DNA from 3 places in the Cupriavidus gilardii genome. Region 1 is predicted to be linked to each of the others. Evidence: predicted binding sites of a transcription regulator. Region 1 holds the regulator's gene; each other region holds the start of a gene.
What was found. Region 1 encodes sigma-54, which starts transcription at its own class of promoters, with help from an activator protein. Its sites were predicted from a motif close to TGGCANGNAANCTGCTTT; they were not measured.

Region 1 (7,460 bases):
TGGCGCAGGCCCTGATGGAAATCACCCGCAAGGGCATGGCCATGACCGCGATCGTCGACGCCGGCGGCCGCGCGATCGGCGTCTTTACCGACGGCGACCTGCGCCGGCTGCTGGAAACGCCGCGCGACTGGAAGACCGTGCCGATCGGCGAGGTCATGCATGCCAATCCGTTCACCGTCGGGCCGGACCAGCTCGCGGTCGAGGCGGTGCAGATCATGGAAGCGAACCGCATCAACCAGCTGCTGGTGGTCGATGCCGACCAGCGCCTGGTCGGCGCGCTGCATATCCATGACCTGACCCGGGCCAAGGTCATCTGACGCACGCCATGCGCGATCTGTTTCCCTCCCTGTCCCGGCTCGCACTGCGGCTGATGCCGCTGCTGCTGATGGCGCTGGTCGCCGGCAGTACCTTCTGGCTCGTGCAGATCAATACGCCGCGCCAGGTCAGCGATACCGAACGCCAGAAGCGCCATGTGCCCGACTACTGGATGGAGCGCTTCACCGCGACCGAACTGGCCGAGGACGGCAGCACCAAGATGCGCTTCACCGGCGAGCGGATGATCCATTACGAGGACGACCAGACCTACGAGGTCACGCGGCCGGCGATGCGGGCCTACGAGCCGGACCGGCCGCCGGTGACCGGCACTGCCGACCTCGGCCGGATGAACGCCGACGCGAGCGTGATCGACCTGTTCGGCAACGCCCATATCGTCCGCGTGCAGGGCGCCGATCCGTCGCAGGACCCGCAGATGAGCGCGACCTCGAGCTACTTCCAGATCCTGATCAACGACGACATCGTCAAGACCGACAAGCCGGTCAAGCTGACCCGCGGCCCGTCGGTGATGACCGCCAACGGCTTGGTCTTCAACAATGTCACGCGCGAGGTCAACCTGCTCGGCAATGTGCGCGGCACCATCGTGATGGCGCCGCGCGGCGGCGGCGCGAAGCCATGACGCATCGCGCCGCCGCGCCCGCCACGCAACCTTCGAACGATCCCTCCCGGACAACGCCAATCAACGCCATCGTGGCCAACATGACCCTGACCCTGACGACCTGGACCCGCCGCCGCGCCACCGCCGTGCTGCTCGCCTTCGCCGCCGGCATGACGCTCGCCCTGCCGGCGCTCGCCGAACGCGCCGACCGCGACAAGCCGCTGGTGCTCGAGGCTGACAACGCCAGCTACGACGACGTCAAGCAGATCTATACGCTGACCGGCAACGTGGTGTTGACCAAGGGCACCATGGTGCTGAAGTCCGATGCCGCCGAGGTCCGCACCGACCCGGAGGGCTACCAGTACGCGGTGGCGACTTCCAAGGGGGGCAAGCAGGCCTACATCCGGCAGAAGCGCGACAACGTCGACGAGTACATCGACGGCTGGGGCGACCGCATCGAATACGACGGCAAGCAGGAGGTCGCCAAGCTGATCGGCAATGCCCGCATGGCGCGCCTGGCCGGTGCCAAGATCGTCGACGAGATCCGCGGCGCGGTGCTGACCTACGACAGCCGCAACGAGTTCTACACCGCGGCCGGCGGCAGCGGCAACGCGGCGCCGGCGAACCCGTCCGGCCGCGTGCGCGCGGTGCTGTCGCCGCGCCAGAGCCAGGGAACCGGCGGCAGCGGTGCCGGTGTCGATCTGAAGGGCTCGCCGACGGCCAAACCCTGAGCGCTTGCCGGCCCGCCCCCGGCCCACGCCGCACGCGCTTCGCCGCCAGCTTCGCATCACGCAGCATCAAAGGATTGCCCACATGTCCGTTGCCGACACCGCTACCGCCACCGCTCCAGCCGCCAACGCCAATACCGCAGCCGGCGCTGGCGCCGGCACGATGCCCGTCACCAGCAACCTGGTGGTGCGCCATCTGAAGAAGCGCTACGGCTCGCGCACCGTGGTCAAGGACGTGTCGCTCGACGTCAAGAGCGGCGAGGTCGTTGGCCTGCTCGGCCCCAACGGCGCGGGCAAGACCACCTCGTTCTACATGATCGTTGGCCTGGTCGCGCTCGACGAAGGCGACATCGTGCTCGATGGCCAGCACATCAGCGGCCTGCCGATCCACGAGCGCGCGCGCATGGGGCTGTCGTACCTGCCACAGGAAGCGTCGGTGTTCCGCAAGCTCAATGTCGAGCAGAACATCCGCGCGGTGCTGGAACTGCAGCGCGACAACGGCAAGGCGCTGTCCGCGGCCGAGATCGAGCGCCGCCTCGACAGCCTGCTCGACGACCTGCAAATCGCGCACCTGCGCAACAACCCGGCGCTGTCGCTGTCCGGCGGCGAGCGGCGGCGCGTCGAGATCGCGCGGGCGTTGGCCTCCGCGCCGCGCTTCATCCTGCTCGACGAACCCTTCGCCGGCGTCGATCCGATCGCCGTGGGCGAAATCCAGCGCATCGTCAGCTTCCTGAAGGCGCGCAATATCGGCGTGCTGATCACCGACCACAACGTACGCGAGACGCTGGGCATCTGCGACCACGCCTACATCATCAGCGAGGGCGCGGTGCTGGCGGCAGGCGAGCCCAAGGAAATCATCGCCAACGAATCGGTGCGGCGCGTCTACCTGGGCGAAAACTTCCGCATGTAATGGTGCGCTGACATCGGGCGGTCCGCCGCGCGACTCCCCCGCACTGCGGGGCCGCCGCTTCGCACGCCGGCAAGCGATGCCACGATCCTCCTCTGGTGATCCATCAGGCAATCGCTTCTGACCACGCAATCGAAACTTCCGATAGCAAATTCCGTTCCATCGCGGCCGAAGTTGCGCATAAAATAGGCCGCATGAAACCGTCGCTACAGCTACGCCTCTCCCAGCATCTGGCCCTGACGCCGCAGCTGCAGCAGTCCATCCGGCTGTTGCAGTTGTCCACGCTGGAACTGCAACAGGAAGTCGAGCAGGCGCTGACCGAGAATCCGCTGCTCGAACGCGAAAACGACTGGATCGAAAGCCCGCTGCGCGTTGCCGCCGACGGGTCGGTCAATGTGCAGACCGCCACCACGACCTCGCCCGCCGAACCGGCGGCGCCCGCGGACTCGCACGCGGACGGCGCCGCCGCAGCCGACGAAGGCTATGCCGACGGCGCGGGCGACGATTATGGCGGCGACTGGAGCCTGGACGACTTCGCCCGCCGTCCGCAAAGCGATGAGGACGAGAAAACACCGCTGCAATTGCGCGATGCCGAGCCCACGCTGCGCGAATATCTGATGGAGCAATTGACGCCGCTGAAAATCTCCACGCGCGACAAGGGCCTGGCGATTTTCCTGATCGAATCGCTCGACGACGACGGTTATCTGAGCGCGTCGCTCGAGGAAATCCTGTCCGAATTGCCGGAAGAGCTCGAATTCGAACTCGACGAAGTGCATGCGATGCTGACGCTGCTGCAAAGCTTCGATCCGCCCGGGGTCGGCGCACGCAACGCAGCAGAGTGCCTGTCGCTGCAACTGCGCCGCATCGAACATCCGCAGCGCGAGCTGGCGATGACCATCGTCCGCCATCACCTCGAACTGCTGGCCGCGCGCGACTACACACGGCTGAAGAAGGCGCTGCAGGTCGACGACATGCAGCTGAAGGCCGCGCACGAGTTGATCCGTTCGCTCGCGCCATATCCCGGCCACGCCTACAGCCGGCCGGAAGCGGACTTCGTGGTGCCCGATGTATTCGTGCGCAAGAGCGGCCACAACTGGATCGCCCAGCTCAATCCCGATGTGATGCCGCGGCTACGCATCAACGACATGTATGCGCAGATCTTGCGCGGTGCGAAAGGCGATACCGGCGCCGCGGGATTGCAGCAGAAACTGCAGGAGGCGCGCTGGCTCATCAAAAATATCCAGCAGCGTTTCGACACCATTTTGCGCGTCGCACAAGCCATCGTGGAGCGGCAAAAGAATTTCTTTACGCACGGCGAAATTGCGATGCGCCCCTTGGTTTTGAGGGAGATAGCCGATACACTGGGTCTACACGAGTCGACTATTTCTCGTGTGACGACCAACAAGTACATGGCCACCCCGATGGGGACATTCGAGCTGAAATATTTTTTCGGCAGCCATGTATCGACCGAGACCGGCGGTGCCGCCTCTTCCACCGCAATCCGTGCGCTGATCAAGCAGCTGATAGGAGCCGAAGACCCCAGAAACCCGTTGTCCGACAGCCGGATTGCCGAACTGCTGGGGGAACAAGGCTTCGTCGTGGCGCGACGTACCGTCGCCAAATATCGTGAAGCCTTGAAGATCCCGGCCGTGAACCTTCGCAAGTCTTTGTAGCCGAGTCGCATCGCCTGCCTGGTGCGGCTCTTTCAGAAGGAGAAGCGCTATGAACTTCAAGATCAGTGGACACCACTTGGACATCACGCCTTCGCTGCGTGAGTACGTGGAAACGAAACTGGAGCGAATCCTCAGGCATTTCGATCAGGTTATTGACGTCAGCGTGCTGCTATCGGTCGACAATCAAAAGGAAAAGGATCGCCGTCAGCGCGCGGAAATCAATGTGCATCTGAAGGGCAAGGACATTTTTGTCGAGGCGCATCACGAAGATCTCTATGCGGCGATCGACATGCTGGTCGACAAGCTGGACCGGCAGGTAATCCGCTACAAGGACAAGGTGCAGAGCCACGACCGCGAATCGCTGAAGTACCACAGCTTCGCGGCCAGTCAGGCCCAGCAGTAGCTTGATGATTCGGCGCGGCCGGACGACGGCCCGCCTTGAAGCGAGGAAGGAAGCCGTGCCAGGAGCACGGCTTTTTTGCGCCGGTCGCGCGGCGCCACTCCTTGCAGCCTGCAGGATGAAACCGGAATGGGGTTCCGTCTGGCGGGCTTCCCGGTGTATGCTGTGCAATACATCTAGAGAATGCCCGCCCCGTTTCCTGCGCAATGCCGCTCGGGGCGATCGGCATCGGACGGCAGGGAGCCCCCCTGCACTATAATGTGCCGCACGCTGATAGTCGGGAAGCGGCGGCAACGAACGCACCGCCCAGCAACGGCAGACCGGCCCACGCCGGCGAGAACCGCATGGCGGCGCCAGTATCAGGAATTCCGCGCATTTTCAAATGAACCGTTTGGCCAAACTGCTGCCGCCCGGCAATATCTCGCTCGACGTCAGCGTCACCAGCAAGAAACGCGTGTTCGAACAGGCCGGGTTGCTGTTCGAAAACAACCATGGCGTGGCGCGCGCCACGGTGACCGACAATCTGTTCGCCCGCGAATCGCTCGGCTCGACCGGACTCGGCGCCGGCGTCGCCATCCCGCATGGCCGCATCAAGGGACTGAAACAGCCGCTGGCTGCCTTCATGCGGCTCGCCGAGCCGATCCCGTTCGAATCGCCCGACGGCAAGCCGGTCTCGCTGCTGATCTTCCTGCTGGTGCCGGAACAGGCCACGCAGCAGCATCTGGAAATCCTGTCGGAAATTGCTCAGCTATTGTCCGATCGCGACATGCGCGATGGCCTCGCCGCTTTGCCGACGCCCGATGCGATTCACCAGCTGCTGGTGCAATGGCATCCTTGACCCTTCCGGCATAAGCGCGCACAGCCGCGCCCACCGCATACACCACCGCCCTAGCGCCCCGCCTCATCCCGCATGGAACTCACCGGCGTCACCTCCCAGTCGATCTTCGACGACAACGCAGCCGACCTCAAACTGTCCTGGGTGGCCGGGCTGGAAGGCGCCGATCGCGCCTTCGACCTCGACTTCGCACGCGAGGCGACCTCGGCCGCCGACCTGGTCGGTCACTTGAACCTGATCCACCCGAACCGGATCCAGGTCCTCGGCAAGCCGGAGATTACCTACTACCAGCGGCTCGACGACGAAACGCGCAAGCGGCAGATGGGCGAACTGATCCTGCTGGAGCCACCGTTTCTGGTCGTCGCCGACGGCATGGAACCGCCGCCCGACCTGGAACTGCGCTGCACCCGCTCGTCGACGCCGCTGTTCACGACGCCGGTGTCGTCGGCCGCGGTCATCGACCATCTGCGGCTGTATCTGTCGCGCATCTCCGCCCCGCGCGTCACGATGCACGGCGTGTTTCTCGACATCCTCGGCATGGGCGTGCTGATCATGGGCGAATCCGGTCTGGGCAAGAGCGAACTGGGCCTGGAACTGATCTCGCGCGGACATGGCCTGGTGGCCGACGATGCGGTCGACTTCGTGCGTCTTGGCCCGGATTTCGTCGAGGGGCGCTGCCCGCCGCTGCTGCAGAACCTGCTCGAAGTGCGCGGCCTGGGCCTGCTCGATATCAAGACGATCTTCGGCGAAACCGCGGTGCGCCGAAAGATGAAGCTCAAGCTGGTGGTCCAGCTGGTGCGCCGCAACGACGGGGAATTCGAACGGCTCCCGCTCGATTCGCAATATCTGGACGTGCTGGGCCTGCCCATCCATATGGTGAAGATCCAGGTCGCGGCCGGCCGCAACCTTGCGGTGCTGGTCGAGGCGGCGGTCCGGAACACGATCCTGCGGCTGCGCGGCATCGACACGCTGCGCGATTTCATGGATCGCCAGCGTGCCGCGATGCAGGCCGACGCGGCCTCGCGCGGCCAGGGCCGTCTGCTCTGAGCGGCTGCGCCGAGCGCGGCTCGAGACCACATTGACGCATCGGCGTGTCCGACACGCAGACAGCGTCAACCTGATTGGGGTTTTCAGCGTTTTGTGCTGTAATGGGCATCACGCCCAGCCTGCGCCGTTGCGCATCCTGCGCTTGGCGACCCGATCCTCAGTCAGGAGATTCCAGCATGAAGACACTGATCGCAACCTGCGTGCTGCTGTGCCCACTGGTCGCCACGGGCGCCTTTGCCCAGACCGCCTCCGGCAACAGCCAGCAGAGCAAGATGAAGACATGCAATGCGCAGGCAGCCGGCAAGACCGGGGACGAGCGCAAGTCCTTCATGAAGGAATGCCTGTCGGCCAAGCCCGCCACCGCGGGCAACTCGCAGCAGCAGAAGATGAAGGCCTGCAACGCGCAGGCGAGCGGCAAGAAGGGCGACGAACGCAAGGCGTTCATGAAGGAGTGCCTGTCCGCATGACGGCACGCTGATCCGGCATTGTTCCGGAGCGGGCCAAGGCCAGATCAAGGCGAATCGCGGGGCACCCGGCGGTTCGCCTTTTTCTTTGCTATTTCGCTGTTCTCGGCGCCCTGCGCGTGCATTGCGCGGCTTTCGCACGCTTTCGCCACGTTTCCCGCCTGCCACGCCTTCCCCGGCCGCGGATGTCACCGGACCGTCATGACGCAATCATCACGCGATGCTATCCTTCAAGCGTTATGCGCATCGTCCTCATCACCGGCATTTCCGGCTCCGGCAAATCGGTTGCATTGAACGTGCTTGAAGACGCAGGCTACTACTGCGTCGACAACCTGCCCGCGCAGTTCATTCCCGAACTGGCCCGCTATCTGGCGGCCGAGGGCTACACGCATCTGGGCATCGCCACCGATATCCGCAGCCGCGAATCGCTGGCGCGGCTGCCCGAGACACTGCGCAGCCTGTCCGCCGAACACGA
Region 2 (7,460 bases), 770 kb from region 1:
CCGCACCATGGCAGCCGCACCTCGTCCAGCGACGAATGGCTCGACGCGGTAAGGCCCGCCGCGGCGGTGTTCCAGCTCGGCTATCGCAACCGCTACCGGCATCCGCATGCGCAGGTATGGGCGCGCTATGGCCGCCGCGGGATCGCGCGCTATCGCAGCGATCGCACCGGCGCGGTCGAAGTCGTCGCGGATCGGGACGGCATCGCGATCGCGTCGTTCCGGCAGCAGGCGCGGCGCTACTGGCGGCCGGCGCCGGATGCGCCGGAATGACCGAGTACGGGTTACCGCTTGGCCGCGCGGCGGGCGGCCGGGCTCGCCGCACGCTTGGTCGCGGGCGTAGTCACTCGCTTCGACGCACCTTTTGCCGCCGGACCCGCGCTGCGGCGCACCTTGCCGCGCGGCAGCGGCTCGAGCGCGTGGCTCGGCTCGGCGCTGGCGATGCGGCGTTCGCGCAGATGCGCCTTCGCGCGTTGCAGGCGGCCCGCCATCGTGTCGGCCCGTGCCAGCGCGACGCCCGCGGCCAGCACATCGCCAAGCACCAGATGGCTGATGCGCGAGGTCATCGGCGTATAGACCTCGCTGTCCTCCTCGACATCGGAGAACACGCAGACGTCGGCGAGCGCGGCCAGCGGCGAGCCGCTGTGCGTCAGCGCCAGCACGCTGGCGCCCGCGCCGCGCGCCAGCGTGGCGGCGGTCAGCATGTCCCAGGTGCGGCCGCTGTTCGATACCAGCACCGCGACATCGCCCGGCGCCAGCAGCGCGGCCGACATGCTGAACACATGCGGGTCGGAGTACGCGACGGTGGGCATGCCGAGACGGAAGAACTTGTGCTGGATGTCGAGGGCGACGATGCCGGAATTGCCGCAGCCGTAGAACTCGATGCGGCGCGCGCCGGCCAGCAGCGCGATGCCGTGCTCGATCTGATCGGCCGACAGCGCATTGCGCACCGACATCAATGTCGCGATGGTGCGGTCGAAGACCTTGCCGGCAATATCGGCCGGCCGGTCCTGCGGGTTGACGTCCTGGTGCACGAACGGCGTGCCGGCGCCGACGGTCTGCGCGAACTGCAGCTTGAACTCGCGAAAGCCGTCGTAGCCGAGCGCCGCGCAAAAGCGTGCGATGGTCGGCTGCGACACGCCGGCAAGGCGAGCGAGCTCCGGCATCGACAGCCGGATCACGCTGGCGCCGTGGCGCGCGACATAGTCGGCGAGGCGGCGTTCGGAGGGACGAAGGGAGTCGTAGACGGCGAGGATGCGGTCGCGCATGAGGGCGGCAAGAGTGGGATTGGATCGAAGTATGTAGAGATTCTACTTTGCCGGCCGAATGATCGGGCCGAACGCGGTGCGCCGCAGTCGGGAATAACCCTGATGAAAGAAGAGGAGAGGGCCATTTTCGCCGGGGTTTTTCGTCGGTATCGATGAGCCGGTGCGGAAAGGGGCTTCTGGAATGGCGCTGTCATCCGGTAGAATGTAGAAATTCTACACAAATTGCCTCGCCGGGATCCGCCGATATCCCGCTCAACGAACCGCCCGATTCCCTGTTCGCCTCCCGATACCGAATGCCACAGACTCTCGATCCCGCCGTGCGCGACGTCACCGAGCGCATCGTCGAACGCAGCCGTGCCAGCCGCGCCGCCTATCTGGAGCGCTGCGCCCGCGCGCAACGCGAACAGGGGCCGGCGCAGGGGCTGTCCTGCGCCAACCTGGCCCATGGCTATGCCGCGCTGCCGGCCGCCGACAAGTTGAAGCTGCGCGTCGAACACGCGCTGAACCTCGGCATCGTCACCGCGTACAACGACATGCTGTCGGCGCACCAGCCCTACGAGCGCTATCCCGCGCTGATTCGCGCGGCCGCGCGCGAGGCGGGGGCGGTGGCACAGGTGGCCGGCGGCGTGCCGGCGATGTGCGACGGCATCACGCAGGGCAATCCTGGCATGGAGCTGTCGCTGTTCTCGCGCGATGCGATCGCGATGGGCACCGCGATCGCGCTGTCGCACAACACCTTCGATGCGGTGGTGATGCTCGGCGTCTGCGACAAGATCGTGCCGGGGCTGGTGATGGGCGCGTTGCAGTTCGGCCATCTGCCGGTGGTGATGGTGCCGGCCGGCCCAATGGCCAGCGGCCTGCCCAACAAGGAGAAGGCGCGTGTGCGCCAGCTGTACGCGACCGGCCAGGTCGGCCGCGATGCGCTGCTCGAGGCCGAGTGCCAGGCCTATCACGGCGCGGGCACCTGCACCTTCTACGGCACCGCCAACAGCAACCAGCTGCTGATGGAAATCATGGGCCTGCATCTGCCGGGCGCGGCCTTCGTGCCGCCGGAGGGCGGCCTGCGCGATGCGCTGACGGCGGCCGCGGCGCAGCGCGCGCTGGCGCTGTCGGCGCGCGGCGATGGCTATCTGCCGATCTGCCGCGTCGTCGACGAACGCGCGGTCGTCAACGGCATCGTCGGGCTGCTGGCCACCGGCGGCTCGACCAACCACACGATCCACCTGGTGGCGATGGCGCGCGCGGCCGGCATCGTGATCGACTGGGACGACTTCGACCGGCTGTCGCGCGTGACGCCGCTGCTTGCTCGCGTTTATCCGAACGGCGCCGCCGACGTCAACCATTTCCATGCGGCCGGCGGCGTCGGCTTCGTGATTCGCCAGCTGCTCGATGCCGGGCTGCTGCACGAGGACGTCGATACCGTGGCCGGCCCGGGACTATCGCGCTATGCGCGGGAGCCGGTGCTGCACGACGGTGCGCTGCAGTGGCGCGATGCCCCGGCGCAAAGCGGAGACCCGCAGGTGCTCGCGCCGATCGCGCGGCCCTTCGATCGCGAGGGCGGGCTGCGGCTGATGTCCGGCAATCTGGGGCGGGGCGTGATCAAGGTGTCGGCGGTGGCGCCCGAGCACCGGATTGTCGAGGCGCCGGCGCGCGTGTTCGATTCCCAGCAGGCGCTGCAGGACGCGTTCGCGCGCGGCGAGCTCGACCGCGACGTCATCGTCGTGGTGCGCTTCCAGGGGCCGAACGCCAATGGCATGCCCGAGCTGCACCGGCTGACGCCGCCGCTGGGCGCGCTGCAGGACGCCGGCCATCGCGTCGCGCTGGTTACCGACGGCCGTATGTCGGGCGCTTCCGGCAAGGTGCCGGCGGTGATCCACGTCGGACCGGAAGCGAGTGCAGGGGGGCCGCTGGCGCGTGTGCGCGACGGCGACCTGCTGCGGGTCGATGCGGTCGCCGGCACGCTGGCCTGGCTCGGCGATCCGGCAGAGTTCGCCGCGCGCGTGCCCGCTGCGCCGCCGCAGGACCGGTTCGCCGACTACAGCCTTGGCCGCGGCCTGTTCGGGCTGTTCCGCCGCCACGCGCGCGGCGCCGAGCTGGGCGGCAGCGCGCTGGACCTCAGCGAGGCCGATGCGATGGCGGCGCCGCGCGCACTATAGTCGTGCTGTAGTCGTGCTGTCGGGCGTACTTGCGGCAGCCGTTATCCGGAACGCGCTATCCGCTACCCGCTGGGCGATATCCGATACCGAATCAATCCCGAAGTTGGCCGGACCTGGCGTCCGGCCTCGACCGCCCGCACGCGAACTCGCCGGCGCGCGGTCAGACCAACAAGGACGGCACCGACCGTCCGATCCTGATCGATGGAGCAGACATGATCTATATCCTGATGGGCGTCTCCGGCAGCGGCAAGACCACGGTCGGCTCGCTGCTGGCGCAGGCGCTGCATTGCGGCTTCCATGACGCCGATGAATTCCACAGCGCCGCCAACAAGGCGAAGATGGCCGCGGGCATTCCGCTGACCGACGAAGACCGCTGGCCCTGGTTGGACGCGATGCGTGCGGCCATCGATCAGGCCCGCGCGGAGGGCCGCCCGCACGTGTTTACCTGCTCCGCGCTGCGCCAGATCTATCGCGACCGGCTGACGCCACCCGACGGCGGGGTCAGCTTCATCTACCTGAAGGGCGACATCGACGTGCTGCGTACCCGCCTGGCCGGCCGCAGCGGACACTTCTTCGATCCCAAGCTGCTGCAGAGCCAGCTCGATACGCTGGAGGAGCCGCGCGACGCGCTGGTGCTCGATATTCGCAAGCCGCCCGAGGAACTGGTGCGCCAGATCCTGCAGGAGCGCCCGCCCGTCCGCGGCAGCCAGCCGGTGCACTGAATTGGTGTCGCGGAGCGGCGTGTTCCCGCGCCGCTCCCGGCCATTCCATGCCGTTTCCTGTCCCGGCGCGGCTTTCCGCCCCGTTTTGTGCAACGGTGCCACTGGCAGACATCTTGCTTGAATGTCTGCCAAGGCACCTGGCTTCCTTCTCGGGGGCGGCGGCCGGACGTATGCTGTAGGAGTCAACGATGCGCGGCGGCCGGTCGGGCGCCCGGTACAGGGGGAGGGCATCATGGCGGCGCGGTTTTTCGATGAAATGCTGGACTGGCGCGGCGACGCGCCGCCGAACATCGCCGCCGGGCAGGCCTTGCCGTCCGACGCGATCCGGCCGCACTACCGCCATTTCGCCGACTGGCTGGCGCGCCAGTCGGACGCGACGATGGCCAACAAGCGCGCGGAGGCCGATCTGGTGTTCCGGCGCGTGGGCATCACGTTCGCCGTCTATGGCGACAAGGACGAGGACAACAGCGGCACCGAGCGCACCATTCCGTTCGACGTGATTCCGCGCATCTTTCCCGCCGGCGAATGGGCGCTGCTGGAACGGGGGCTGCGCCAGCGCGTCGCCGCGCTGAACCGCTTCATCCACGATATCTATCACGGTCAGGACATCATCCGCGCTGGCGTGATTCCGCCCGAGCAGGTCTACGACAACGCGCAGTACCGGCCCGAGATGCTGGGCATCGACGTGCCGCGCGACATCTACGCGCATGTCGCCGGCATCGATGTGGTGCGCGCCGGCGAGGGCCAGTTCTATGTGCTCGAGGACAATCTGCGGGTGCCGTCCGGCGTCTCGTACATGCTCGAGAACCGCAAGATGATGATGCGACTGTTCCCCGAGCTGTTCGCCCGCAATCGCGTCGCGCCGGTGGCCCACTATCCGGATCTGCTGCTCGACATGCTGCGCAGCGTGTCGCCGCAGGGCATGGCCGATCCCACCGTGGTGGTGCTGACGCCGGGCATGTACAACTCCGCGTACTTCGAACACGCGTTCCTCGCGCAGCAGATGGGCATCGAACTGGTCGAGGGCAGCGACCTGTTCGTGCAGGACGACTATCTGTACATGCGCACCACGCAGGGGCCGCAGCGCGTCGACGTGATCTACCGCCGCGTCGACGACGACTTCCTCGATCCGCTGGTGTTCCGGCCCGACTCGACGCTGGGCGCGGCCGGCATGCTGGCGGTCTATCGCGCCGGCAATGTCACGGTCTGCAATGCGATCGGCACCGGCGTCGCCGACGACAAGTCGATCTATCCCTATGTCCCCGAGATGATCCGCTTCTATCTGGGCGAGGAACCGCTGCTGGCCAACGTGCCGACCTATATGTGCCGGCGCCCGGACGATCTGCAGTACGTGCTCGACCATATGGACGAACTGGTGGTCAAGGAAACGCATGGCGCCGGCGGCTACGGCATGCTGGTCGGGCCGGCGGCGACGCGCGCGGAGATCGACGCGTTCCGCGAGGTGGTCAAGGCGCGGCCGCATCAGTACATCGCGCAGCCGACGCTGGCGCTGTCGACTTGTCCGACCTATGTCGAGGCCGGCATCGCGCCGCGGCATATCGATCTGCGGCCGTTCGTGCTGTCGGGCAAGGAGGTGCGCATGGTGCCGGGCGGCTTGACGCGCGTGGCGCTGCGCGAGGGATCGCTGGTGGTCAATTCCTCGCAGGGCGGCGGCACCAAGGACACCTGGGTGCTGGAGCGCTGAGCCGCCGAGCCTTCGACAACGACGGCAGCCCTGCCGACCCCGCGATCTTCGACCGGACCACGGAGAGCCATCATGCTGAGCCGCACCGCCGACCACCTGTTCTGGATGGCGCGCTACACCGAGCGCGCCGAGAATACCGCGCGCATGCTCGACGTCAATTACCAGACCTCGCTGCTGCCGCAATCGATCGAGGTGGCCGAGCAGGGCTGGTGGGCGATGCTCGATATCTCGGAGCTGACGCACGCGTTCGACCACAAGTACGGGCTGCTGTCGCGCGAGGACGTGATCGACTTCATGGTGCGCGACATGACCAACCCCTCGTCGATCATGAGCTGCCTGCGCGCGGCGCGCGAGAACGCACGGGCGGTGCGCGGCTCGCTGACCACCGAGGTGTGGGAGACGCTGAACACCACGTGGCTGGACGTGCAGCGGATGATCTCGGACGGCGTGCTGCGCGACGATCCGTCGCAGTTCTTCGAGTGGGTCAAGTTCCGCTCGCACCTGGCGCGCGGCGTGCAGTTCGGCACCATGCTGAAGGACGATGCCTTCCACTTCATGCGGCTGGGCACCTTCCTGGAGCGCGCCGACAACACCGCGCGGATCCTCGACGTCAAGTTCCAGGCGACCGGCAGCGAAAACGGCGGCGGCGAGCGGACCGAGCAGGACTTCTACCACTGGGCCGCGGTGCTGCGTTCGGTGTCGGGCTTCGAGGTCTACCGCAAGATCTACCGCACGGTGATCACGCCGGTGCGCGTCGCCGAACTGCTGATCCTGCGTCCCGACATGCCGCGCTCGCTGGTGTCGAGCATGGACGAGGTGGTGGCGATCCTGGCGCTGGTGCGCAACCAGCAATCGGCCGAGACCGAGCGGCAGGCTGGTAAACTGCATGCCGACCTCAAATACGCGCGCATCGACGACATCTTCGCGGTCGGGCTGCACGCGTTCCTGACCAGCTTTCTCGAACGCATCGGCGATCTGGGCAGCGGCATCAGCCGGGACTTCCTGGTGCCGCCGCTGGCAGCCTGAAAGCCTGAACCCGGCGTCGCGCGACAGGACCGTGAAATACCAGATCCACCATCGCACCGTTTATCGCTATACCGAGCCGGTGATCCGCAGCGTTCACGAGCTGCGGCTGGCGCCGCGCTCCGGCCCGCTGCAGCAGGTGCACCAATGGCAGCTGTCGGTGCCGGGCAATCTGTCCGAGGCGCTCGACGGCTTCGGCAATATCGTCCATCAATTCACGCTGGCGCGGCCGGCCGACACCATCACGATCGCCGCCAGCGGCGAGGTCGAGATCACGCCCGCGGCCGATGCCGACGGCTGCTTCAGCGACGCGCCGCCGCCGGGCGAGGCGCGCGTGTCGCCGCTGTACTTTCGCAGCGGCACGCCGCTGACCAGCGCGCCGGCCGAGCTCAGCGCATTCGCCGCGCCGTATCTGGCTGCCGGCCATGAGCCGGCCGCGCTGCTCGCGCTGGCCCAGGCCATCGGCGAACGCGTGCGCTACCAGCCCAATGCCACCGATGTCGGCACCAGCGCCGCCGAGGCCTTCGCGCTCGGCGCCGGCGTCTGCCAGGACCAGGCGCAGGTGATGGTGGCCGCCTGCCGCGCCTTC
Region 3 (7,460 bases), on a different replicon from region 1:
ACCGAAAAATGTCCTACACGGGTCCGGCAGGCGCGCGGCGGGCGGCCCGGGACATATGTCCTGTGCTTTCTATGTCACTTATTGACGTGCCAGAGGCGTGTCAAAACGCGGACGCAAAAAAACCCGCGCGCAGCGGGTTCTGGATTCGCATCGGATCGGGCCGCCCCCGGGCTGGCCCGTGATCCGGTGTCAGTTGGCCGGCTTGGCGGGCTTGGCCTTCTTCGCCTTGTTGTGGCCGTTCTTCTTGCCTTCGTCCTGGCCCGGCGCGAGGTCGGCGCGGGTGCTCTGGTTGGCGCCCTGGCTGTAGGGATCGAACTTGTCGCCGGCTTTCGCCCCCTGGCTGTACGGGTCGAATTTCTCGCCCGCCTTGGCGCCTTGCGAGTACGGGTCGAACTGCTTCTTGCCGCCGGTGTTCTGGGCGTGCACCGCCAGCGAGGCGGTGCCGATGCACAGCGCGATGGCCGTCGCGACGAACTTGCTCATGGTGTCTCCTCGAAAGTTGCCGTCCATCGGATGGGCGGCTGACGATGGGCGGGCGTCGACACGCCGCCCGCGCCAGTGTCTCCAACCTGTCTCGCGGCTGTCAAGCGCGTCACATCGGCTGTCGGCAGCGCCGGCGCTCATGGAAAGCGAGCATTGCCGGCGGTCGCCGCTTCGGCATGAGGCTATTCGGTCACCGCGTCGGACGGATGCTTCCACGCCTCGCGAACCTCGGCCGACGGGGTCAGCGCCAGATTGATCTGGCGTGCCCCGATCGGCTTCTGGAACCAGCGCTGCTGCAGCGTCTCGATCTGCGGACTGCCATAGATGCCGGCCAGCGTCTGGTCGACCAGGCGCTTCCATGCCGGGTCAGCCTTCGACAGCATCAGCGCGTTCTGCTCGACCGACAGCGCGGGGCCGACGATCACATATTGCGATGGATCCTTGGCGCGGGCACGCAGGCCGGCCAGCAGCACGTCGTCCATCACGAAGGCCTGGGCGCGGCCGGACTCGAGCAGCAGGAACGATTCGCCATGATCCTTGGCGTAGATGTCGCGGTAGCCGTACTGGCCCTTGAGCCGGCGCACATGGCGGTCGCCGGTCGAACCCGCGCTGGTCACCACGGTCTTGCCGCGCAGATCGTCGAGCGAATCGATGCCGGAATCGGCGCGCACCAGCATCCGCACCGTCGACACATAGTGCGAGACGCTGAACGCGACCTGCTTCTGGCGCTCCAGCGTATTGGTGTTCGGTGCGCAGTCGAGGTCGACCAGGCCATTGACGATGCCCGGGATGCGGTTCTGCGGGGTCAGCGGCATCCAGCGGACCTTCAGGTCCTTCAGGCCCAGCGCCTGGCGCGCGCCCTCGGCCGCGCGCAGGCACAGATCGACCGCGTAGCCGGCCGGCTGGCCCTTGTCGTCGGCGAACGAGAACGGCAGCGCCGACTCGCGGTAGCCGAGCACGATGGTGCCGCTGGAGCGGATCTTGTCGAGGACCGGGCCGTTCAGCGTCTCGGTGCCGGCGGCATGGGCCGCGGCGGTGCCGAGCAGGGCCGCGGCGAGCAGGACAGGGCGGAACGAACGAAAGGAGCGACGGAAAGCACGCAGGGAAGACAACATGGGGACGCGATAGAAAACAGCAAAGACCCAAGGGTATCGATAGGTTTGTCCCGGGGGAACGACAACTTCGTCATAAGTAAATACCCTAGGTCGGTGTGGCGACCCGGACGCAACGGCATGGCGTGACATGCCGATGCCTGCACGTGGCCCCGGGTACAATCGCGGGCCACGCGGTCCGGTGCCGCGCCGCGCACGGGCGCGTCGGGGCCGGGCGGCGATTTCCCTGCCCGGTTTCCGTCTTGTCCTCCATCTCTTCGCAACCCGCGCGCCTGGCCGGCATCGATGCGCTCAAGGCCGTCGGCTCGCAACTGATCGTGCTGCACCACCTGGCCTTCTACGGGCCGATGTCCGATGCGGCCCATTCCCTCGCGCCGGTCCTGATCGATTGGCTCGCCGACTACGCACGCATCGCGGTCCAGCTGTTCCTGGTGATCGGCGGCTTCCTGGCGGCACGCAGCCTGGCGCCGGACGGCCTGCTGCGCACGCCGCGGCCGCCGGCGGCGCTGCTGCGGCGCTATCGCAAGCTGGCGGTGCCGTTCGCCGCCGCGATCGGTCTGGCCATCGTCGCGGCAGCGCTCGCGCGGCAAGGCATGGACCATCCGTCGATTCCGGCGCCGCCGCAGTGGGGGCAGCTGCTGGCGCATCTGCTGCTGCTGCACGACGTGCTCGATATCGACGCGCTGTCGGCGGGCGTCTGGTATGTCGCGATCGACTTCCAGCTGTTCGCGCTGCTGTTGCTGACGCTATGGCTGGCGCGGCGTTCGCCCGCCGGCTGGCAGGTCGGCGTGGGCACGGCACTGGTGGTGACGCTGGCGCTGGCTTCGCTGTTCTGGTTCAACCGGGACGCGGACTGGGACATGTGGGCGATCTATTTCTTCGGCGCCTACAGCCTGGGCGTGCTCGGCTACTGGGCGTCGAATCCGGGACGATCGGGGTGGTGGCTGGCAGCGCTTGCCGCGGCAGGCATCGCTGCGCTGACGGTCGACATGCGTTCGCGCATCGCGCTCGCGCTGGCCGTCGCGCTGCTGCTGACGCTGGCACGGCGCGGCGGCTGGCTGGCGGCATGGCCGCGCGGCCGTGTCTTCGCCACGTTCGGGACCATCTCGTACTCGGTGTTCCTGGTGCACTTTCCGATCTGCCTGCTGGTCAATAGCCTGTTGTCCCGGCTCGCGCCCGGCATGCCCTGGCTGAACGCCCTCGGCATGGTGCTGGCGTGGCTGGCGAGCAACGCGGCCGGTGCGCTTTTTTACCGATATGTCGAATCGCGCGACCCGTTCGCATCGCTCGGCAAGTTGTTGTTGCGCAACCGCGAGGGGCTCGCCCGCTAGCCAGCGTTGTCCGTTGGCAACATCCAGCGGCGCCGCACGATACGTGGGCGCCGCATGAACCGTTGTTGTGCCGTCTTTGGTGAGGGGGCGTACCGAAAAGGGGAAAACGCCCATACGCGCTTGGCATGGCGATTGCCTACCATCAAGGTAAACCTGACCGTTTGGTCAGGATTCACGCCTCGAGGCTGCCATGTCCGATCACATCGTCCTGACCTCGCACGCACGCCGCGACAAGCCGGCCGAGCCGATCCACTGGGGCGCGCCGACCGCGGCCGAGCGCGGGCCCGTGATCGCGACGCTGACCAATCCGGCGCACCGCAACGTGATCGGGACGCATGCCGGTGCCTACGCGGTCTATCGCGCGCTGGCAGTGGCTTCGGGCAAGCTGCAGCGCGACCATCGCCCCGACCTGACCGACACGGCGCCGGCCGAGCCGATCGGTCCGCATCCGCAATGGGGTGATCCGGACAAGATCGTGTCGCTGGACCCGTGGGGCCATCTGGTGTCGACGGTCTTCGCCGACCGCATCGCCGCCGGCGTCGATATCCGGCCCACCATCGCCATCACGCGTGCCCATATCAACATGCCGGAACTGGTGGCGGCGATCGCCGCCGGGCGGCTGATCCCCGATGGGCGGATCCTGTTCGCCAACGGCGATGTGCGGGTCACCAAGGCGGCCGTCGATCCGGTCTGGTATCTGCCCGGCATGGCGCGCCGCTTCGGCATCAAGGAAAGCGCGCTGCGCCGCGGCCTGTTCGAGCAGACCAGCGGCATGTTCCCCGAGCTGGTGACGCGGCCCGATCTGAAGGTCTTCCTGCCGCCGATCGGCGGCATGACGCTGTATTTCTTCGGCGACGTCAGCCTGCTGGGCAAGCCGCAGACGCCGGTCGCCTGCCGCGTGCACGACGAATGCAACGGCTCGGACGTATTCGGGTCTGACATCTGTACGTGCCGTCCGTATCTGGCGCACGGTATCGAGGTGTGCATCGAGATGGCCCAGCAGGGCGGCGTCGGCCTGGTGGTCTACAACCGCAAGGAAGGCCGCGCGCTGGGCGAGGTCACCAAATTCCTGGTCTACAACGCGCGCAAGCGGCAGGTCGGCGGCGACCGCGCCGAAACCTATTTCGCGCGGACCGAATGCGTGGCCGGCGTGCAGGACATGCGCTTCCAGGAACTGATGCCCGATGTCTTCCATTGGCTGGGCATCCGTCGCATCGACCGCTGGGCCTCGATGAGCAATATGAAACACGGTGCGCTGGTCGCGCAGGGAATCGAAGTGGTCGAGCAGGTGCCGATCCCCGATGCGCTGATTCCGGCCGACGCGAGGGTGGAGATCGACGCCAAGGTGGCGGCGGGCTACTTCACCCGTTACACGCCTCCGGACGCCGCCGACCTGACGGTGGCCAAGGGCAGGGGACTGGACGAATGACAGAACGAGACGATGCAGCATCGATGGGCGCGGCCGGGCAAGCCCGTGCTTCGCGCGAAGGTTGGCAAAGCTGGGTCGAACCCGATCATCCGGCTTCGGCGTTGTTGACCGCGCAGGCGGTGCGGGCGCGCTGCGCCGCGGTGACGGCCGCGGTGGCGGCCGGCGATTCGCAGTGGTTCAGCTGGCATCCCGAGCGGGTCGCTGCGATCGCCGACTATGTGGCGACCACCATCCGCTCGCGCTACCGCGATCTGCAGGTGCCTTACCACAGCCGCTGGCGCCATTTCGAAAGCGGCGGTCCGGGCGAGCTGCGCGACCGCTGGGGCATCCTGTGCGAACGCGCGGCGCTGACCGGCGACGATCATCGCGAAGAGCGCGCGCGCATCGGCATCGACCTGGTGATTCCGAGCGTGCTGCTCGACGCGGGCGCGGGCCCGGACTGGCGCTACCGCGATCCGGCCAGCGACCTGAGCCTGAGCCGCTCCGAGGGGCTTGGCGTGGCCAGCTTCGACCTGTTCGCGCGCGGCGGCTTTTCGGCGACGCCGGACGAGCCGCTGCGCTCGGATGCCGAGCGGCTGGCGCAGATCGATCCGTCGACGCTGGCCACCGCCTTCCAGGTCGCCCAGCACAACCCGCTGGTCGGCCTCGAAGGCCGCGCCGGCCTGGTGCGCCGGCTCGGCAAGGTTGCGCAGGCGACGCCGGCCGTGTTCGGCGAACCGGCCAGGCTCGGCAATCTGTTCGACTATCTGAAGGCGCATGCCAGCGAAGGGCGCATCGACGCGGCGTTCGTGCTGCGCACGCTGCTGGTCGCGCTCGGGCCCGTCTGGCCGGGACGGCTGCAGCTGGAGGGCGTCTCGCTCGGCGACTGCTGGCGCCATCCGGCCAGCCCGGACGGCCTGGTGCCGTTCCACAAGCTGACGCAGTGGCTGACCTACTCGCTGCTCGAGCCGCTCGAGGACGGCGGCCTGACGGTGACCGGGCTCGATGCGCTGACCGGCCTGCCCGAATACCGCAACGGCGGCCTGCTGTACGACTTCGAGCTGATGGTGCCGCGCGATGCGAGCTTTGCAGAGGCGGTGCACCGGGTCGACGAGCCGGCCATCGTCGAATGGCGCGCGCTGACGGTGACCGGCCTGGACCTGGTCGCCGAGGCAACGCGGCAGGCGCTGGGCCTGTCGGCCGACGCCTTCCCGTTGGCGCGCGTGCTGGAGGGCGGTACCTGGGCGGCGGGACGGCGCATCGCCGCCAAGCGCCGGCCGGGCGGCCCGCCGCCGTTCGCGATCGACAGCGACGGCACGGTGTTCTGAGTTCCAGTCCGTGCGGGGCGCGGCCGCCAGATGCCGCGCGCCTGCACGCCGTCGTTTCGCCCTGGCCGCATGCCGCCACGGCCGCATCGAGGAGTGCCAACATGACCGCCCTGTCTGCCGATCTGTCCGTCGATCCGTCCGTGGCGCTGTCCACCGGACTCCCCGCCGGCATGCCGCCCATCGCGCCGGCCGCCGCGCCGGTGATGGTGGTCGACCACCCGCTGGTCCAGCACAAGGTCACGCTGGTGCGCAGCGAGGACACCACCACCGACAACTTCCGCCGCCTGGTGCGCGAGATCGCGCAGCTGCTGACCTATGAGGCGACGCGGGATCTCGCGATGGAGACCGTGGCGATCAAGACGCCGATCGCGCCGATGCAGTCGCCGATGCTGTCCGGCAAGAAGCTGTGCCTGGTGTCGATCCTGCGCGCGGGCAACGGCTTCCTCGATGGCATGCTCGACCTGCTGCCGGCCGCGCGGGTCGGCCACATCGGCCTGTACCGCGACCCCGAAACGCTGGAGCCGATCGAGTACTACTTCAAGATGCCCGACGATATCCAGGAGCGGCTGGTGATCGTGGTCGACCCGATGCTGGCGACCGGCAATTCCGCGATCGCCGCGCTGAACCGGCTCAAGGAGGCCGGCGTCACCGCGCTCAAGTACGTGTGCCTGATCGCCTCGCGCCCGGGATTGCGGGCCTTGCAGGCGGCGCATCCCGACGTGGCCATCGTCACCGCCGCGATCGACGAACAGTTGAACGAGCACGGCTATATCGTGCCCGGACTCGGCGATGCGGGCGACCGGCTGTACGGCACGCGCTGACGCCGCGATGCCCATCCCGGCCCCGCCTGTGAAGGCGCTGCCGTTGCCACCGCCACGCCGGACCGCGCCATGGACGCACTAGCTCCCGCCGCCCGCCTGCAGGCGCTGGCCGGCCGCGACGGCAACGCCGGCCGCATCCGCCAGCGCAACGAGGCGCGCATCTTGCGCGCGGCCGAAGGCGTGTTCGCGCGGGCCGGATTCGCCGGCGCGACCATGGCGGAAATCGCCGCGCGCGCCGGCGTGCCCAAGTCCAATCTGCACTACTACTTCCGCACCAAGCAGGCGCTCTACCGCGCGGTGCTGGCCAACACGCTGCGGCTGTGGCTGTCGCAGGCGGACATCATCAGCGCCGAGCGCTCGCCCGAGGCCGCGCTCGAGCAATATATCCGTGCCAAGATGCGGCTCTCGGCACGCTATCCCGACGCTTCGCGCGTGTTTGCCAACGAGCTGCTGCATGGCGCGCCGGAAATCGGCGACGTGTTGCGCGACGCGCTGCGCAGCCTGGTGGGCCGCAAGTCCGTGGTGATACACGGCTGGATCGCCGCGGGCCGGATGGCGCAGATCGATCCGAGCCATCTGTTCTTCACGATCTGGGCCGCGACGCAGACCTATGCCGACTTCGAGGCTCAGATCTGCGCCGTGCTCGGCGTGCAGCGGCTGGAGCGGCGCGATTACGAACGGGCGACCGAGCATCTGGTCGCCCTGGTGCTGCGCGGCTGCGGGCTGACGCCGCCCGCGCCGGCCGCACCGTCGCGTCGGAGCAGTCGGGAGCGCGCGGCCGCTGCCGGTGCGTCGGCCGCTGCGCCGTCCGTCTCGCCTGTCTCGCCTGTCTCGCCGTCTGTGGCCCCGTCTGCGTCCCCGCCTGTGCCCCAGTCTGTCAGGCCGACGGCGGCCCGCGAACGAGGCGCGCGGCGGCGCGGCGCCTTCCAGGGCGATGCCGATCCCTTGCCTTGAGCGCGCATGCCAACTCCCGAATG

Region 2: a site for sigma-54 is predicted at 4,246-4,263, ahead of FOB47_RS15430 (circularly permuted type 2 ATP-grasp protein). Genes of this name have one in related genera too.
Region 3: a site for sigma-54 is predicted at 3,048-3,065, ahead of FOB47_RS03885 (GTP cyclohydrolase II). Genes of this name have one in related genera too.

What each region holds. Positions count from the first base shown of each region.
Region 1 covers NZ_CP054626.1:367,451-374,910, reverse strand. Annotated here, with positions in the region: gene FOB47_RS11925 (KpsF/GutQ family sugar-phosphate isomerase) at 1-317, shown strand, start outside; gene lptC (LPS export ABC transporter periplasmic protein LptC) at 326-952, shown strand; gene lptA (lipopolysaccharide transport periplasmic protein LptA) at 1,033-1,662, shown strand; gene lptB (LPS export ABC transporter ATP-binding protein) at 1,745-2,569, shown strand; gene FOB47_RS11905 (RNA polymerase factor sigma-54) at 2,761-4,239, shown strand; gene hpf (ribosome hibernation-promoting factor, HPF/YfiA family) at 4,289-4,642, shown strand; gene ptsN (PTS IIA-like nitrogen regulatory protein PtsN) at 5,022-5,477, shown strand; gene hprK (HPr(Ser) kinase/phosphatase) at 5,550-6,521, shown strand; gene FOB47_RS11885 (PsiF family protein) at 6,698-6,988, shown strand; gene rapZ (RNase adapter RapZ) at 7,225-7,460, shown strand, end outside.
Region 2 covers NZ_CP054626.1:1,136,683-1,144,142, forward strand. Annotated here, with positions in the region: gene FOB47_RS15410 (DNA internalization-related competence protein ComEC/Rec2) at 1-270, shown strand, start outside; gene FOB47_RS15415 (MurR/RpiR family transcriptional regulator) at 282-1,265, opposite strand; gene edd (phosphogluconate dehydratase) at 1,559-3,421, shown strand; gene FOB47_RS15425 (gluconokinase) at 3,634-4,143, shown strand; gene FOB47_RS15430 (circularly permuted type 2 ATP-grasp protein) at 4,376-5,848, shown strand; gene FOB47_RS15435 (alpha-E domain-containing protein) at 5,921-6,874, shown strand; gene FOB47_RS15440 (transglutaminase family protein) at 6,906-7,460, shown strand, end outside.
Region 3 covers NZ_CP054624.1:829,767-837,226, forward strand. Annotated here, with positions in the region: gene FOB47_RS03870 (hypothetical protein) at 190-483, opposite strand; gene FOB47_RS03875 (amino acid ABC transporter substrate-binding protein) at 666-1,598, opposite strand; gene FOB47_RS03880 (acyltransferase family protein) at 1,847-2,926, shown strand; gene FOB47_RS03885 (GTP cyclohydrolase II) at 3,117-4,355, shown strand; gene FOB47_RS03890 (URC4/urg3 family protein) at 4,379-5,662, shown strand; gene upp (uracil phosphoribosyltransferase) at 5,833-6,483, shown strand; partial or broken gene FOB47_RS03900 (TetR family transcriptional regulator C-terminal domain-containing protein) at 6,553-7,221, shown strand.